2 regions of the Arthrobacter sp. P1_C12_2 genome follow, and region 2 is predicted to be linked to the other one. Evidence: riboswitches for the same ligand, from Rfam matches in the RefSeq annotation. Region 2 holds a riboswitch; the other holds the start of a gene.

Region 1 (4,635 bases), on a different contig from region 2:
CGAGCAGGGCCGACTTGGTGGCCTCGGTGAGGCCCCGGCCGCCCATGAGCTTCACGTAGGCCCAGGAGATCGGCAGGACGCCGGCCGAGCCGTAGCGGGAGGCGGAGATCGGGGTGCCGTCGGCGCCGTTGGCCGGGTCCGCGGCGTTGCCCGGCATGAACGGGGCGAGGTGGGCCTTGGCCGCGACCGGGCCGACGCCCGGTCCGCCGCCGCCGTGCGGGATGCAGAAGGTCTTGTGCAGGTTCAGGTGCGAGACGTCGCCGCCAAACATGCCCGGCTGGGCCAGACCCACGAGCGCGTTCAGGTTGGCGCCGTCGATGTAGACCTGGCCCCCGGCGGCGTGGATCGCGTCGCAGACCTCGCGGACGTCGGCGTCATACACCCCGTGGGTGGACGGGTAGGTGATCATGATGCAGGACAGCGCGTCCTTGTTCGCCTCGATCTTGGCGGTCAGGTCCGCGTGGTCGATCGTGCCGTCCGAAGCCGTGGCCACCACCACGACCTTCATGCCGGCCAGCACCGCGGAGGCCGCGTTCGTGCCGTGCGCGGAGGCCGGGATCAGGCAGACGGTGCGCTGGGCGTCACCGCGGGAGAGGTGGTAGCCGCGGATCGCCAGCAGGCCCGCGAGCTCGCCCTGGGAACCGGCGTTCGGCTGGATCGAGACCTGGTCGTAGCCGGTGATCTCGGTCAGCTGGGCCTCGAGGTCCTCGATCAGTTCGCGCCAGCCGGCGGTCTGTGATTCCGGGGCGAACGGGTGGATGGAGGCGAACTCCGGCCAGGAGATGGCTTCCATCTCGGCCGTGGCGTTCAGCTTCATGGTGCACGAACCCAGCGGGATCATGGTCCGGTCCAGGGCCAGGTCACGGTCTGAGAGGCGGCGGATGTAGCGCAGCAGCTGGGTCTCGGAACGGTGCGTGTTGAACACCGGGTGCTGCAGGTAGTCGGAGGTGCGCTCGACGGCGGGGTCCAGGCCGAACCCTTCAGCCGTGTCGGTCACCGACGCGCCGAAAGCGGCGATGACGTCGGCGACGATGTCCACTGTCGTGGCCTCATCGGCGGAGATGCCGACGGTGTCGCCGTCGATGGCGCGCAGGTTGACGCCCTTGGCGTCGGCGGCCGCGATGATCTCGGCTGCCCGGCCCGGCACGGAGACGGTGATGGTGTCGAAGAAGGAGGTGTGCAGCACGTCCAAACCTGCGGCCTTCAGGGAAGCTGCGATGGTCTTGGCGTGGACGTGGACCGACTGGGCGATTGCCTTCAGCCCGTCGGGGCCGTGGTAGACGGCGTAGAAGGAAGCCACGATGGCCAGCAGGGCCTGGGCGGTGCAGATGTTGGAGGTGGCCTTCTCACGGCGGATGTGCTGCTCGCGGGTCTGCAGGGCCAGGCGGTAGGCCGGGACGCCGGCGTTGTCCTTGGAGACACCCACGAGGCGGCCGGGCATGGAGCGCTCAAGGCCCTTCTGCACGGCCATGTAGGCCGCGTGCGGGCCGCCGAAGAACAGCGGCACGCCGAAGCGCTGGGCGGAGCCGACGGCGATGTCAGCACCCTGCTCGCCCGGGGACGTGATGAGCGTCAGGGAGAGGAGGTCGGCGGCGACGGTGACGAGGGCGCCGCGTTCCTTGGCGTCGGCGATCACGGCGGTGTGGTCGAACACGCGGCCGGAAACGCCCGGCTGCTGCAGGACGATGCCGTTGATGACGCCCTCGGGCAGGCCCTTGGAGAGGTCGGCGACCTCGACCTCGAAGCCGAGGGCTTCGGCGCGGCCTTTGACGATCGCGATGGTCTGCGGGAGGCAGTCGGCGTCGAGGACGGTCTTGCCGTCGTGGGCCGTCTTGTTCTTGTTGGCGCGGCGCATCATCAGAACGGCCTCGGCGACGGCAGTGGCTTCGTCCAGCAGCGAGGCGTTGGCGATCGGCAGGCCGACCAGGTCCTGGACCATGGTCTGGAAGTTCAGCAGCGCCTCGAGCCGGCCCTGGGAGATCTCCGGCTGGTAGGGCGTGTACGCGGTGTACCAGGCCGGGGCTTCGAGGATGTTGCGGCGGATCACCGGCGGGGTGAGCGTGTCGTAGTAGCCCTGGCCGATCATCTGCACGGCGGTCTTGTTCTTCGAGGCCAGCTTGCGTAGCTCGGCGAGGACTTCCACTTCGCTGAGGGCCGCGGCGAGCGCAAGGTCGGCGTCCTGACGGATGTCCTTCGGAACGGCGGTGTCCACCAGGGCGTCGACGGTGTCGTAGCCGACAGCCTTCAGCATGGCGTCGACGTCGGCCTGGCGGCGGGCGCCAATGTGCCGGTCAACGAAGGACGTGGAGGCTGGGGTAACAGTCACAAGGAACTCCATAACTCAGGCGGCGCAGGGTACGCCACATTGATTTGGGTTCCTCCCCGCTCTGTATTGGACCTGAGAGTTTCCGCGCAGCCTGCGATTCAGGGACTCCGCTTGCACCGTCGGTGAGCACGGCACGTCCGGGACACGCCTGCTACTTTCCAGAGTTGCCTTGCCGCGGCGGTACATGGGCCTGAGAGATTCCTGGGGAGGATTTGCTCCTACGGCGCCTGCTTGTACCTACTTGCAGGGCTCTCCCGCCGCAGATCAAAGGCGTATTCAATTGGGGGTGACAACAGTCACAGCTCTTATTGTCCTACGCCGGGCGCGCGTCCGCAAACTCCCTCCCGGCGGTGGACCCAGGTTACGGGCGGCGGGCGTCAGCCGCGCAGGCGCTCGACGGCGGCCAGGAGGCTCCGGACATCCGCCTCAACCTCCGGCAGCGGCCCGCCGGGCCCCCGGGCCAGCATGGCGTTGAAATACAGTCCGTCCCCCATGTACAGGACGGCCTTCGCCATGGCGGGTCCGACGTCGGCCGCCAACAGTTCCAGCCAGCTCGCCTGGGCGGCGGCGAAGCGGCGGAGGGTCTCCCCGTGCGCCACCTCGGCGAGCCGCGTTGCCGCCACGAAAACCCGGTCCATGGGGGTATCCGCCCACACCGAGGACTTGATGAAGTAGGCGGCCGCCCCTTCGGGGGCCTCCCCCATGGCAGCAACATCCGCAGCCAGATGCCGGTCCAGCCGTTCGAGCAGGACCGCGATCATCGCCTCCTTGGTCGGGAAGTGGTAGAGCAGGCCGCCCTTGGAAACGCCGGCCCGGCGCGCGACGGCGTCCAGTGTGGCAGCGCGTTCACCGACTTCGATGAGCAGAGATTCGAAGGCATCGAGGACGGCCTCGCGGGCGACGGGTTTCCTGGGCATGCCTCCCATCATGCCTGTCCTGTCGCGCATTTCTTAACTGTACCGTCCAGACGGTATAGTTACGTTGATGAGCATTCCATCGATCACCGCAGCCACCAGCACTACGGCAGCCACCGACCCCCGGGCACCGTGGCGTGACTGGGTGGCGCTTGCCCTGCTGATGTTCCCCGTCCTGCTCGTGGCCGTGGACAACACGGCCCTGACGTTCGCCCTGCCGGCCATCGCCAGCAGCCTGGCCGCCTCCGGCGTCGAACTGCTCTGGATCGTCGATGCCTATCCCCTGGTCCTGGCCGGACTCCTGGTCGCGATGGGCAGCCTGGGCGACAGGATCGGCCGGCGCCGGCTGCTCTTCGTCGGCAGCGCGGGCTTTGCCGCGGTTTCGGCCGTGACGGCGTTCGCGCCGAGCGCCGAATGGCTGATCGCCGGCCGCGCCGGGCTTGGCCTGTTCGGCGCCATGCTCATGCCGTCCACGCTGTCGCTGATCCGGAACATTTTTCCGCAGCCCAACCGGCGCAGGCTCGCGGTGGCGATCTGGGCCGCTGGCTTCTCCGGCGGCGCCGCCCTGGGCCCGATTGCCGGCGGCTGGCTGGTGGAACATTTCTGGTGGGGCGCCGTCCTCCTGATCGCGGTGCCGATCATCCTGCCCCTGCTGCTGCTCGGCCCTGCACTGATCCCGGAATCCCGCGACCCGAAGCCGGGCCGCGTGGACGTGCCGAGCATGGTCTTGTCCCTGCTGGTCATGGTGCCCGTGGTCTACGGGATCAAGACCCTCGCCACCCACGGGCCTGCCCCGGAGGCCTTCGCGAGCATCGGTGCCGGCCTGCTCATGGGTTATGTGTTCATCCGGCGGCAGCGCGCACTTGCCCGCGGGGAGGGCACCGCGCCGATGCTCGATGTCAGCCTCTTTGGCAACCGAATCTTCAGTACGGCCATCATTGCCAACGTCCTGGCGCTGTTCTCCTTCAATGGCTTCATCCTCTTCCTGGCCCAGCATCTGCAGCTGCTGGAGGGCCAGTCCCCTTCGGCCTCCGGCGTCGCCATGGTCCCGGCCCTCATCGCCACAGTCGTCGCGGGGCTGCTCGTGGTCCCGCTGGTGCGCAAGGTGCGCCCTGGTTTTGTGGTGGCCGGCGGTCTGCTGCTGAGCGCGGCGGGCTATTTCCTGGTGGCGTTCGGCGACCACAGCCATGGCCCGTCACTGCTCCTGGCCGCGCTGATGGTTCTCTGCCTCGGAGTGGGTGCCGCGGAAACGATCTCGAATGACCTGATCCTGGGCGCTGCGCCCGCCAACAAGTCGGGGGCCGCCGCCGCCATCTCGGAGACCGGCTATGAAGTGGGGTCCCTGCTGGGCACCGCGATCCTGGGCTCGATCCTGACGGCCTCCTACCAGGGCAA
Region 2 (8,932 bases):
CTCGGGCGGAGCGCTGGCGGCCAGCATGTCGCCGTCGTCAGCGGGCAGTCCGCCCCTGCGTCGCTTTGGGATTTTCGTCAATGCCACGGTGGCTGCCGAACTGAGTGTCCGCGCATAGAGAGCGGCGCCCACCGTGGCAACGATAGAGCCGAGTGCGGCGCCGATAAGCGTCCCGGCAACGCCTAGGAAGGACCCCACCAAGGCAGAGGTCACCGCGGCCAGCGCCGAGCCAATAGTCTGGGTGCCACTTAGCCCGAGGAGCTGTTTCGGCTTGTCTTCATTAGCGGAGTCTGCAGGCATCTTCAAACACATTTCAGTCAGGTAATGTTACGAACAGATAACTTTACCTGCCCGCGGCTGGCTCCCGGCTGCCGCCGTAATAATTTGAGACGCTTCTCACGGACAAGAGGAGGGTCAAGGTTCATGCCATCGAGGCGACCGGTGGAGGTCGAGAAGTGTCGATGATCTAGGGACGTCGGGACCGAGGCTGAAGAATTCGAGGAACAACTCCTGCTGGCCCGCGCCGCAGCCCGCATCGATCGTTGTCGTGAAGGCCCAGTGCCGGGGCCGGAGGTTGCGCGGCCCTTTGCCGCGTGCATAGGCGATCCTCAACACAACCTATTGACGTGAGGCAACAGCGGGCGTTGACTGGAAAGGTGCCCCGGGCAATTATCCCGGAAATGACATCGGTCCTGTAGACGCGGACCGATGACCGCCGGTCTCGATCCCGGGCGGACAATTCCACTGACTATCAAGCCGACGTCCCGGTTCCCTGCCCAGGATCGCGTCCAGGGATGCGGATCCTGCCGACGCCATTTCTGGAGTGCATCGGTGGGAGAAGCGGAAACGTCGACCCCTTCGAAGGACCAAGTTCATGAACAAGGCTATGCGCATCATCGGAACAACTGCTGCGACGGCCGCGTTGGGCCTGGGCGCCAGCGCCGTGCCTGCCAGTGCTGCCGTTACAACCTCCACCGTTTCCTGGAACCAATCTTCGTTCGAGCACCGGCATCAGATGCGGGACAACAACCGGCACGATGCCGGACGTGGCTGGTGGGACGGCGATAGCCGCTGGCACGACCACTCTGACGGGTGGGGCTGGCGCGACGACAACGGGAATTGGCGTGACGACAACGACCACAACGGCTCATGGACGGGACGGGACGGCTGCCGTCACGACAAGGATGGGTTCTGGGACCATAACGGTCACCGGCATGACCACAACAAGCGCCACCACGGCTCGGGCACCTGGTGACCGGACACTTCTGAGAGTCTCGGGAGCAGGAATCAACGGGAGGGCGGGACGATTTCCCGCCGTCCCGCTCGTTGTTGTCCTCACACCGGACGACGGCGGGCCCCGCGTCCTGCCCGCCACAGATCCGCAAGGGCGTCCGCCCGGACAGTGTGTCGAATTAGCTACGGCTCGGACCTCGCGCTTGTCGGGGATCTCGGAAGATATTCACGAAACGGGAGAGATGTTCCCGAGGAAGTTCCCATCCGTCGAAGTCTGCTGCAACGGCGGCGCTTTCCGCCTTGCGGGCTGCTCTGAGGGTCGGTTACCTCAACCTGGAACTGGCGGCGGCCATGTGGGTTGCGTTTCCTCGTGACGAAGCCTCCAGCCTCCAGCCGGGTCAGGACGCGGCCTAGGGTCTGGCTTTGAACGGTGGACCGTTGCGGCGAGCTGTTCTTGGTTCATGTGGTGCGGGGCCCCGGCCTTGAGGGCGATGACTGCGGCGCCTGGCCCCACCCTCACCAACATCGTGACCACCAGGGGATCCCAGCGCGGCCGAACGCCTCGGCCCGCTGATGCAGGCCACCGTCCCACGCCCGCCGCGGCGCAGCTCGCCGCCTCCATCACCTTCCTGCTCAGCGACGACGGAACCAACGTCAACGGCGCCATCCTCGCCTCCGACGGCGGCTGGTCCGCACTGTAGGGGAGCGGCACTAAACGCCAGCGGACGACGGCGGGGAGTCCCGCCGTCGTCCGCGGGAACAGCGACTCAATTGAAATAAATTTTGCATCCTGCCCGGCAACCAGATAAATTGTGAGCTGTGTCACCGACCAGTGGCACAGCTTATGATCTGCGGCGGGAGAGTCCTGCCGGTACGTTCAGCAGGCGCCGTAGGAGCAAATCCTCCCCAGGAATCTCTCAGGCCCACGTACCGCCGCGGCAAGGCAACTCTGGAAAGCAGTCCGGGCAACCGGGCTCACCGACGGTGCAAGTGGCGCGCTGCTGAACAGCAGGGCAAAACGGAAACTCTCAGGTCCAATACAGAGCGGGGAGGAACCCGAATCATCGTGGCGTTTTGATGCCACCTGAATTATGGAGTTCCTCTCATGACGGTTCAATCGTCCCCGTCCACCTTCGCAGACCGCCACATCGGCGCCCGCCGCCAGACCGACATCGACACCATGCTCAAGGCTGTCGGCTACGACAGCGTTGACGGCCTCGTTGACAACGCGGTCCCCGATTCCATCCGCCAGGAAAAGCCCCTCACCCTGGACAGCGCCCTCAGCGAAGTCCAGGTGCTGGCCGAACTGCGCAAGCTCGCCTCCAAGAACAAGACCGCCGTGCAGATGATCGGCCAGGGCTACTACGACACCGTCACCCCGCCGGTGATCCGCCGCAACATCCTCGAAGCCCCGGCCTGGTACACCGCCTACACGCCCTACCAGCCGGAAATCTCCCAGGGCCGGCTCGAGGCGCTGCTGAACTTCCAGACCATGGTCCAGGACCTCACCGCGCTCCCGGTCGCCAACGCCTCGCTGCTCGACGAGGCCACCGCCGTCGCCGAGGCGGTGCTTCTCATGCGCCGCGCCAACAAAAACAAGTCCGCTGCCGGGGCCAAGACCGTCCTCGACGCCGACTGCCTCCCGCAGACCATCGCGATCGTCAAGGGCCGTGCCGCAGCGCTGGGCTTCGAGGTGCAGGTCGCCGACCTCTCCGCCGGTCTGCCCGACGGCGACATCAACGGTCTCGTCCTGCAGCAGCCGGGCGTCTCCGGCCGGGTGTGGGACCAGTCCGGCGTGATCGCCGAGGCCAAGGAACGCGGCGCACTGGTCACCGTCGCCGCCGACCTGCTTGCCCTCACCCTGATCACCCCTCCGGGCGAGCAGGGTGCGGATATCGCCGTCGGCTCCACCCAGCGCCTGGGCGTGCCGCTGTTCTTCGGCGGCCCACACGCGGCCTACATGGCGGTGCGCGAGGGCATGGAACGCACGCTCCCCGGCCGCATCGTCGGCGTCTCCAAGGACAACGCCGGCGTCCCGGCCTACAGGCTGGCCCTGCAGACCCGCGAACAGCACATCCGGCGCGAGAAGGCCACGTCCAACATCTGCACCGCGCAGGCATTGCTGGCCATCGTGTCCTCCTTCTACGCCGTCTACCACGGCCCTGACGGACTGAAGGCCATCGCCGAGACCGTCCACAACAACACCCGCGCCCTCGCCGCCACGCTGAAGATCGTCGGCCGCGAACTGGCGAGCGACTCCTTCTTCGACACCCTCACGGTCCGTGTGCCCGGCAAGGCCGCCAAGGTCATCGCCGCCGCCGAGGCCCGGGGCATCAACCTGCGGCTCATCGACGCGGACACAGTTGGCGTGTCCGTCGATGAAACCACGACGCCGGAGGTCCTCTCCGCGGTCGTCGTCGCCTTTGGCGCCGGTCCACTGGTGGAGGCCAAGGGCTTCGAGCTGCCCGAGACGGTGCTGCGCACCTCCGACTTCCTGCAGCACCCGGTCTTCAACACGCACCGCTCCGAAACCCAGCTGCTGCGCTACATCCGCAAGCTCTCGGACCGGGACCTCGCCCTGGACCGCACCATGATCCCGCTGGGCTCCTGCACCATGAAGCTGAACGCCACGGCCGAGATGGAAGCCATCTCCTGGCCGGAGTTCGCGTCCATCCACCCGTTCGCGCCGGACTCCCAGACCGAGGGCTGGCGGGAACTCATCGGCGGCCTCGAAGCTGACCTCGCCGAAATCACGGGCTACGACCAGGTCTCCATCCAGCCCAACGCCGGCTCGCAGGGCGAACTCGCCGGCCTGCTGGCCATCCGCGGCTACCACCTCTCCCGCGGTGACGCCCAGCGCAACATCTGCCTCATCCCGGCTTCGGCCCACGGCACCAACGCGGCCTCGGCTGTGCTGGCCGGCATGAAGGTGGTTGTGGTGGCCACGGCTTCGGACGGCACGATCGACCACGCCGATCTTCAGGCGAAGATCGAGCTGCACAAGGACGTCCTCTCGGCGATCATGATCACCTACCCGTCCACCCACGGGGTGTACGACGCCGACGTCCGCGAGGTGTGCGATTCCGTGCATGCGGCCGGCGGCCAGGTCTACGTCGACGGCGCCAACCTCAACGCCCTCGTCGGGCTGGCCCAGCCGGGCAAGTTTGGCGGCGACGTTTCGCACCTGAACCTGCACAAGACCTTCTGCATCCCGCACGGCGGCGGCGGACCGGGCGTTGGCCCGGTTGCCGCAAAAGCGCACCTGGCGCCGTTCATGCCAGGGGACGCGAACAAGGCGCACGACGCCGGCGCTATCGAACCAGGAACTGGTGCTGCGATCTCCGCTTCACGTTACGGATCCGCCGGTGTCCTGCCGATCTCCTGGGCGTACGTGAAGCTGATGGGCGGCCAGGGCCTCACCGAGGCCACCAAGTCCGCGCTGCTCGCGGCGAACTACATCGCATCCCGGCTGGATGAGCACTTCCCGGTGCTCTACACGGGGGAGAGCGGCCTGGTGGCCCACGAGTGCATCCTGGATTTGCGGGAACTCACCGCCAGGACCGGCGTCACCGCCGAGGACGTGGCCAAGCGCCTCATCGACTTCGGCTTCCACGCCCCCACGCTGTCCTTCCCCGTGGCCGGCACCCTGATGGTGGAGCCCACCGAGTCCGAGGACCTTGCGGAGATCGACCGTTTCATCGAGGCGATGATCACCATCCGCCAGGAGATCGACCAGGTCGCCAACGGCGATTTCACGGTGGAGAACTCCCCGCTGCGCAACGCACCCCACACGGCAGCCGCCGTCGTCAGCACCGACTGGACCCGCGAGTACCCGCGTGAGCAGGCCGCATTCCCCGTCCACACACTCAGGCAGGACAAGTACTTCCCGCCGGTCGGACGCATCGACGGCGCCGCCGGAGACCGCAACCTGGTCTGCTCCTGCCCTCCGCTTTCCGAATTCGAGAACTAAGGATTTTCTGATGAGTGAGAACTACACCGCTCTCTACGAGCAGCACAAAAAGGCCGGCGCCTCCTTCACGGACTTCGGCGGTTGGCAGATGCCCCTCAAGTACGAATCGGAACTGGCCGAGCACCACGCTGTGCGCAACGCCGCGGGCCTGTTCGACCTCTCCCACATGGGCGAAGTCTGGGTCAGCGGCCCGGACGCCGCGGCGTTCCTCGACTATGCCCTGGCCGGGAAGCTGTCGGCGGTCTCCGTCGGCAAGGCGAAGTACTCGCTGATCTGCCAGGAAGACGGCGGCATCATCGATGACCTCATCTCTTACCGCCGCGGCGAGGACAAGTACCTGGTGGTCCCCAACGCAGGCAACGCCAAGGTCGTGGCCGCGGCACTGGCCGAAAGGGCTGGTTCTGCCCAAGAAGGCGGGTTCGACGTGACGGTGGAGGACGTTTCCGCCGAGATCTCGCTGATCGCCGTCCAGGGCCCGAACGCCGAAGCCATCCTGCTGACGCTGGTCCCGGCCGGGCAGCATGTCCTGGTCACCGAGCTGAAGTACTACGCTGCGGTTGAGGTTCAGATCAACGGACAAGATCTGCTCCTCGCCCGCACCGGTTACACCGGCGAGGACGGCTTCGAAATTTACATTCCCAACGGGGACGCCGCCGGCCTCTGGGAAGCACTGCTGGAAACCGGTGCCAGCCGCGGGCTCATCCCCGCCGGCCTGGCCTGCCGTGACTCGCTGCGTTTGGAAGCCGGCATGCCGCTCTATGGCAACGAACTCTCCCGCGAAGGCAACCCGTACGCGGCAGGCCTGGGCCCGGTCGTTTCGCTCGCCAAGGAGTCGGACTTCGTCGGCAAGGCCGCCCTGAGCGAGCTCAAGGCAGCCGGCGCCGGCTCCACGGCCGGCCGCAAACTCGTGGGCCTCAAGGGCCTGGGCCGCCGTGCCGGCCGCAGCCACTACCCGGTCCTCAAGGACGGCAACGTCGTCGGCGAAGTGACCTCCGGACAGCCCAGCCCCACCCTCGGCTACCCGGTCGCGATGGCCTACGTCGACATCGAATTCACCGAGCCCGGCACAGCCCTGGACATTGACCTCCGCGGCAAGGCGGAGCCTTTCGAAGTTGTCGCACTGCCGTTCTACAAGCGCCAAAAGTAGCCGGCCGCCGCCGGCTGAGCCTGCCGAAACCACATACGAACTTAAGGATTGAGATAAATGAGCAAAGTTGTAGCCGAACTGAAGTACTCCGCTGAACACGAGTGGGTTGCTGCCGACGGATCGGGCCCTGCAGGAATTGGGATTTCGGCCGTGGCTGCCGATGCCCTGGGCGACATCGTTTACGTGGACCTGCCGGAAGTTGGGTCGACGGTGACCGCGGGGGAGACCTGCGGCGAGGTGGAGTCGACCAAGTCTGTCTCGGACCTTTACGCGCCGGTCACCGGCGAGGTGGTGGAGATCAATGACGCCGTCGTTTCCGATCCGGCGCTGATCAACAGCGATCCGTACGGTGCCGGCTGGCTGTTCAAGGTCGCCGTGACCGAAGAAGGCCCACTGATGTCGGCCCAGGAGTACGCGTCCAAGAACGGTGGCGAGCTGTGAGCCCCGCAGCGACGGGTACCGTCGCGTTTGAGCAGGTCGTTTCCGCGAGCCTGGACGCGGACCTGTCCGCGCTGGATCCGGAGATCGCGGCGAAGATCGACGCCGAGCTGTCCCGCCAGCGCGACGGCCTGGAGATGATCGCCTCGGAGAACCACACCGCCAGGGCAGTGATGCAGGCGCAGGGCTCCGTGCTGACCAACAAGTACGCCGAGGGCTACCCGGGCAGGCGCTACTACGGCGGCTGCGAGCACGTTGACGTGATCGAACAGCTCGCGATCGACCGGGTCAAGGCTTTGTTCGGCGCGGACTACGCGAACGTGCAGCCGCACTCCGGTGCGCAGGCCAACGCCTCCGTGATGCATGCCCTGATCCGTCCGGGCGACACCATCATGGGCCTGAACCTGGCGCACGGCGGGCACCTGACCCATGGCATGCGGATCAACTTCTCCGGCCGGCTCTACAACGTGATTCCGTACCAGGTCCGTGAAGAGGACCACCGGATCGACATGGCCGAGGTCGAGGCCCTGGCCCTGGAGCACAAGCCGGCGCTGATCGTTGCCGGCTGGTCCGCGTACGCCCGCCAGCTCGACTTCGCTGAGTTCCGCCGGATCGCGGACTCGGTGGGCGCGTACCTGATGGTGGACATGGCGCACTTCGCCGGGCTGGTCGCGGCCGGGCTGCACCCGTCCCCGGTGCCGCACGCCCACGTCACCACCTCCACCACGCACAAGACCCTCGCCGGTCCGCGCGGCGGCATCATCCTGTCCAACGACGCCGAGATCGCCAAGAAGATCAACTCGGCGGTGTTCCCCGGCCAGCAGGGCGGGCCGCTGGAGCATGTCATCGCCGGCAAGGCCGTGGCGTTCAAGATCGCCGCGTCCGAGGAGTTCAGGGAGCGCCAGGAACGTGTCCTGGCCGGCGCCAGGATCCTCGCCGAGCGCCTGGTCCAGCCGGACGTGACCGCCAAGGGCATCAACGTGATCTCCGGCGGCACCGACGTGCACCTGGTCCTGGTGGACCTGCGCGACTGCGAACTCAACGGCCAGGAAGCCGAGGACCGGCTCGCGGCGATCGACATCACCGTCAACCGCAACGCCGTCCCGTTCGATCCGCGCCCGCCGATGGTCACCTCCGGGCTGCGCATCGGCACCCCGGCGCTGGCGACCCGCGGCTTCGGCGAGGCGGCCTTTACCGAGGTGGCGGACATCATCGCCGAGGCCCTGACCGCCGACGCCGGCGCGGACCTCTCCGGTCTGCGTTCCCGGGTGGAGGCCCTCGCCGCCGCCCACCCGCTCTACCCCTCGGTTGCGAACCTCGCCTAGCGCTCAATGGGCGCATCATCGCACCGGTCCAGGGTCATTGGGGGGCCGGGACCGGTGCGGTGAGCCCGCCTCTAGTCATTGACCATCATTCTCTTTCTCCGCGGAAGGTACGCATCATGGCAGTTGGAGCCTTCGACCTCTTTTCCATCGGAATAGGGCCATCCAGTTCGCACACCGTTGGCCCCATGCGGGCCGCCGCCGTGTTTGCTGAAGAACTCAAGTCCCTCGGCAAGCTGGCGGAGGTGGCGTCGCTGCGGGTGGACCTTTACGGCTCGCTCGCTGCCACTGGCCACGGCCACGGCACCATGACCGCCATCCTGCTGGGCCTGGAGGGCTTCCACCCCGAGCAGATCCTCCCCGAGGAAGTGGAGGACCGGCTGGCCGCGATCGCCGGGACCGGCACGCTGCAGCTGGGCGGGGCTGTGTCCCTGCCGTATGGGGTGAAGGATATGGTCCTGCGGCCGCTGACCATCCTGCCCCGGCACACCAACGGCATGACGTTCACGGTTTCCGGTGCCGACGGCGAGGCGCTGCACCAGGCCACGTTCTTCTCCGTCGGCGGCGGCTTCATTGTCCGTGAAGGCGAGGAGGACGCGGCGCAGCAGGAGCTCGACGAATCCAAGAAGGAACTGCCGTTGCCGTTCCGCACGGCCGCCGAACTGCTGGAACACTGCCGGAAGACCTCGCTGAGCATCAGCGAGGTGATGCGGATCAACGAGGAGGACAGTCGGACGGAAGAGGAGATCCGGGAGGGCCTGCTGCACATCTACTCCGTGATGGAAGGCTGCGTCGAGGTCAGCCTCAAGCGCGAGGGGCTGC

What was found. Region 2 has a riboswitch for glycine ahead of gcvP (aminomethyl-transferring glycine dehydrogenase). Riboswitches for the same ligand answer to the same signal wherever they lie in the genome.
Region 1: linked by a shared signal. The riboswitch ahead of gcvP (aminomethyl-transferring glycine dehydrogenase) and the one ahead of gcvP (aminomethyl-transferring glycine dehydrogenase) in region 2 are both predicted to bind glycine.

The regions. Positions count from the first base shown of each region.
Region 1 covers NZ_JBFUAF010000041.1:3,067-7,701, forward strand. Annotated here, with positions in the region: gene gcvP (aminomethyl-transferring glycine dehydrogenase) at 1-2,338, opposite strand, end outside; glycine riboswitch at 2,378-2,493, opposite strand; glycine riboswitch at 2,495-2,593, opposite strand; gene AC1DZQ_RS22350 (TetR/AcrR family transcriptional regulator) at 2,704-3,243, opposite strand; gene AC1DZQ_RS22355 (MFS transporter) at 3,311-4,635, shown strand, end outside.
Region 2 covers NZ_JBFUAF010000001.1:282,548-291,479, reverse strand. Annotated here, with positions in the region: gene AC1DZQ_RS01400 (hypothetical protein) at 1-300, opposite strand, end outside; gene AC1DZQ_RS01395 (hypothetical protein) at 875-1,255, shown strand; gene AC1DZQ_RS01390 (hypothetical protein) at 1,725-1,934, shown strand; glycine riboswitch at 2,079-2,176, shown strand; glycine riboswitch at 2,178-2,286, shown strand; gene gcvP (aminomethyl-transferring glycine dehydrogenase) at 2,339-5,203, shown strand; gene gcvT (glycine cleavage system aminomethyltransferase GcvT) at 5,214-6,350, shown strand; gene gcvH (glycine cleavage system protein GcvH) at 6,408-6,791, shown strand; gene glyA (serine hydroxymethyltransferase) at 6,788-8,113, shown strand; gene AC1DZQ_RS01365 (L-serine ammonia-lyase) at 8,230-8,932, shown strand, end outside.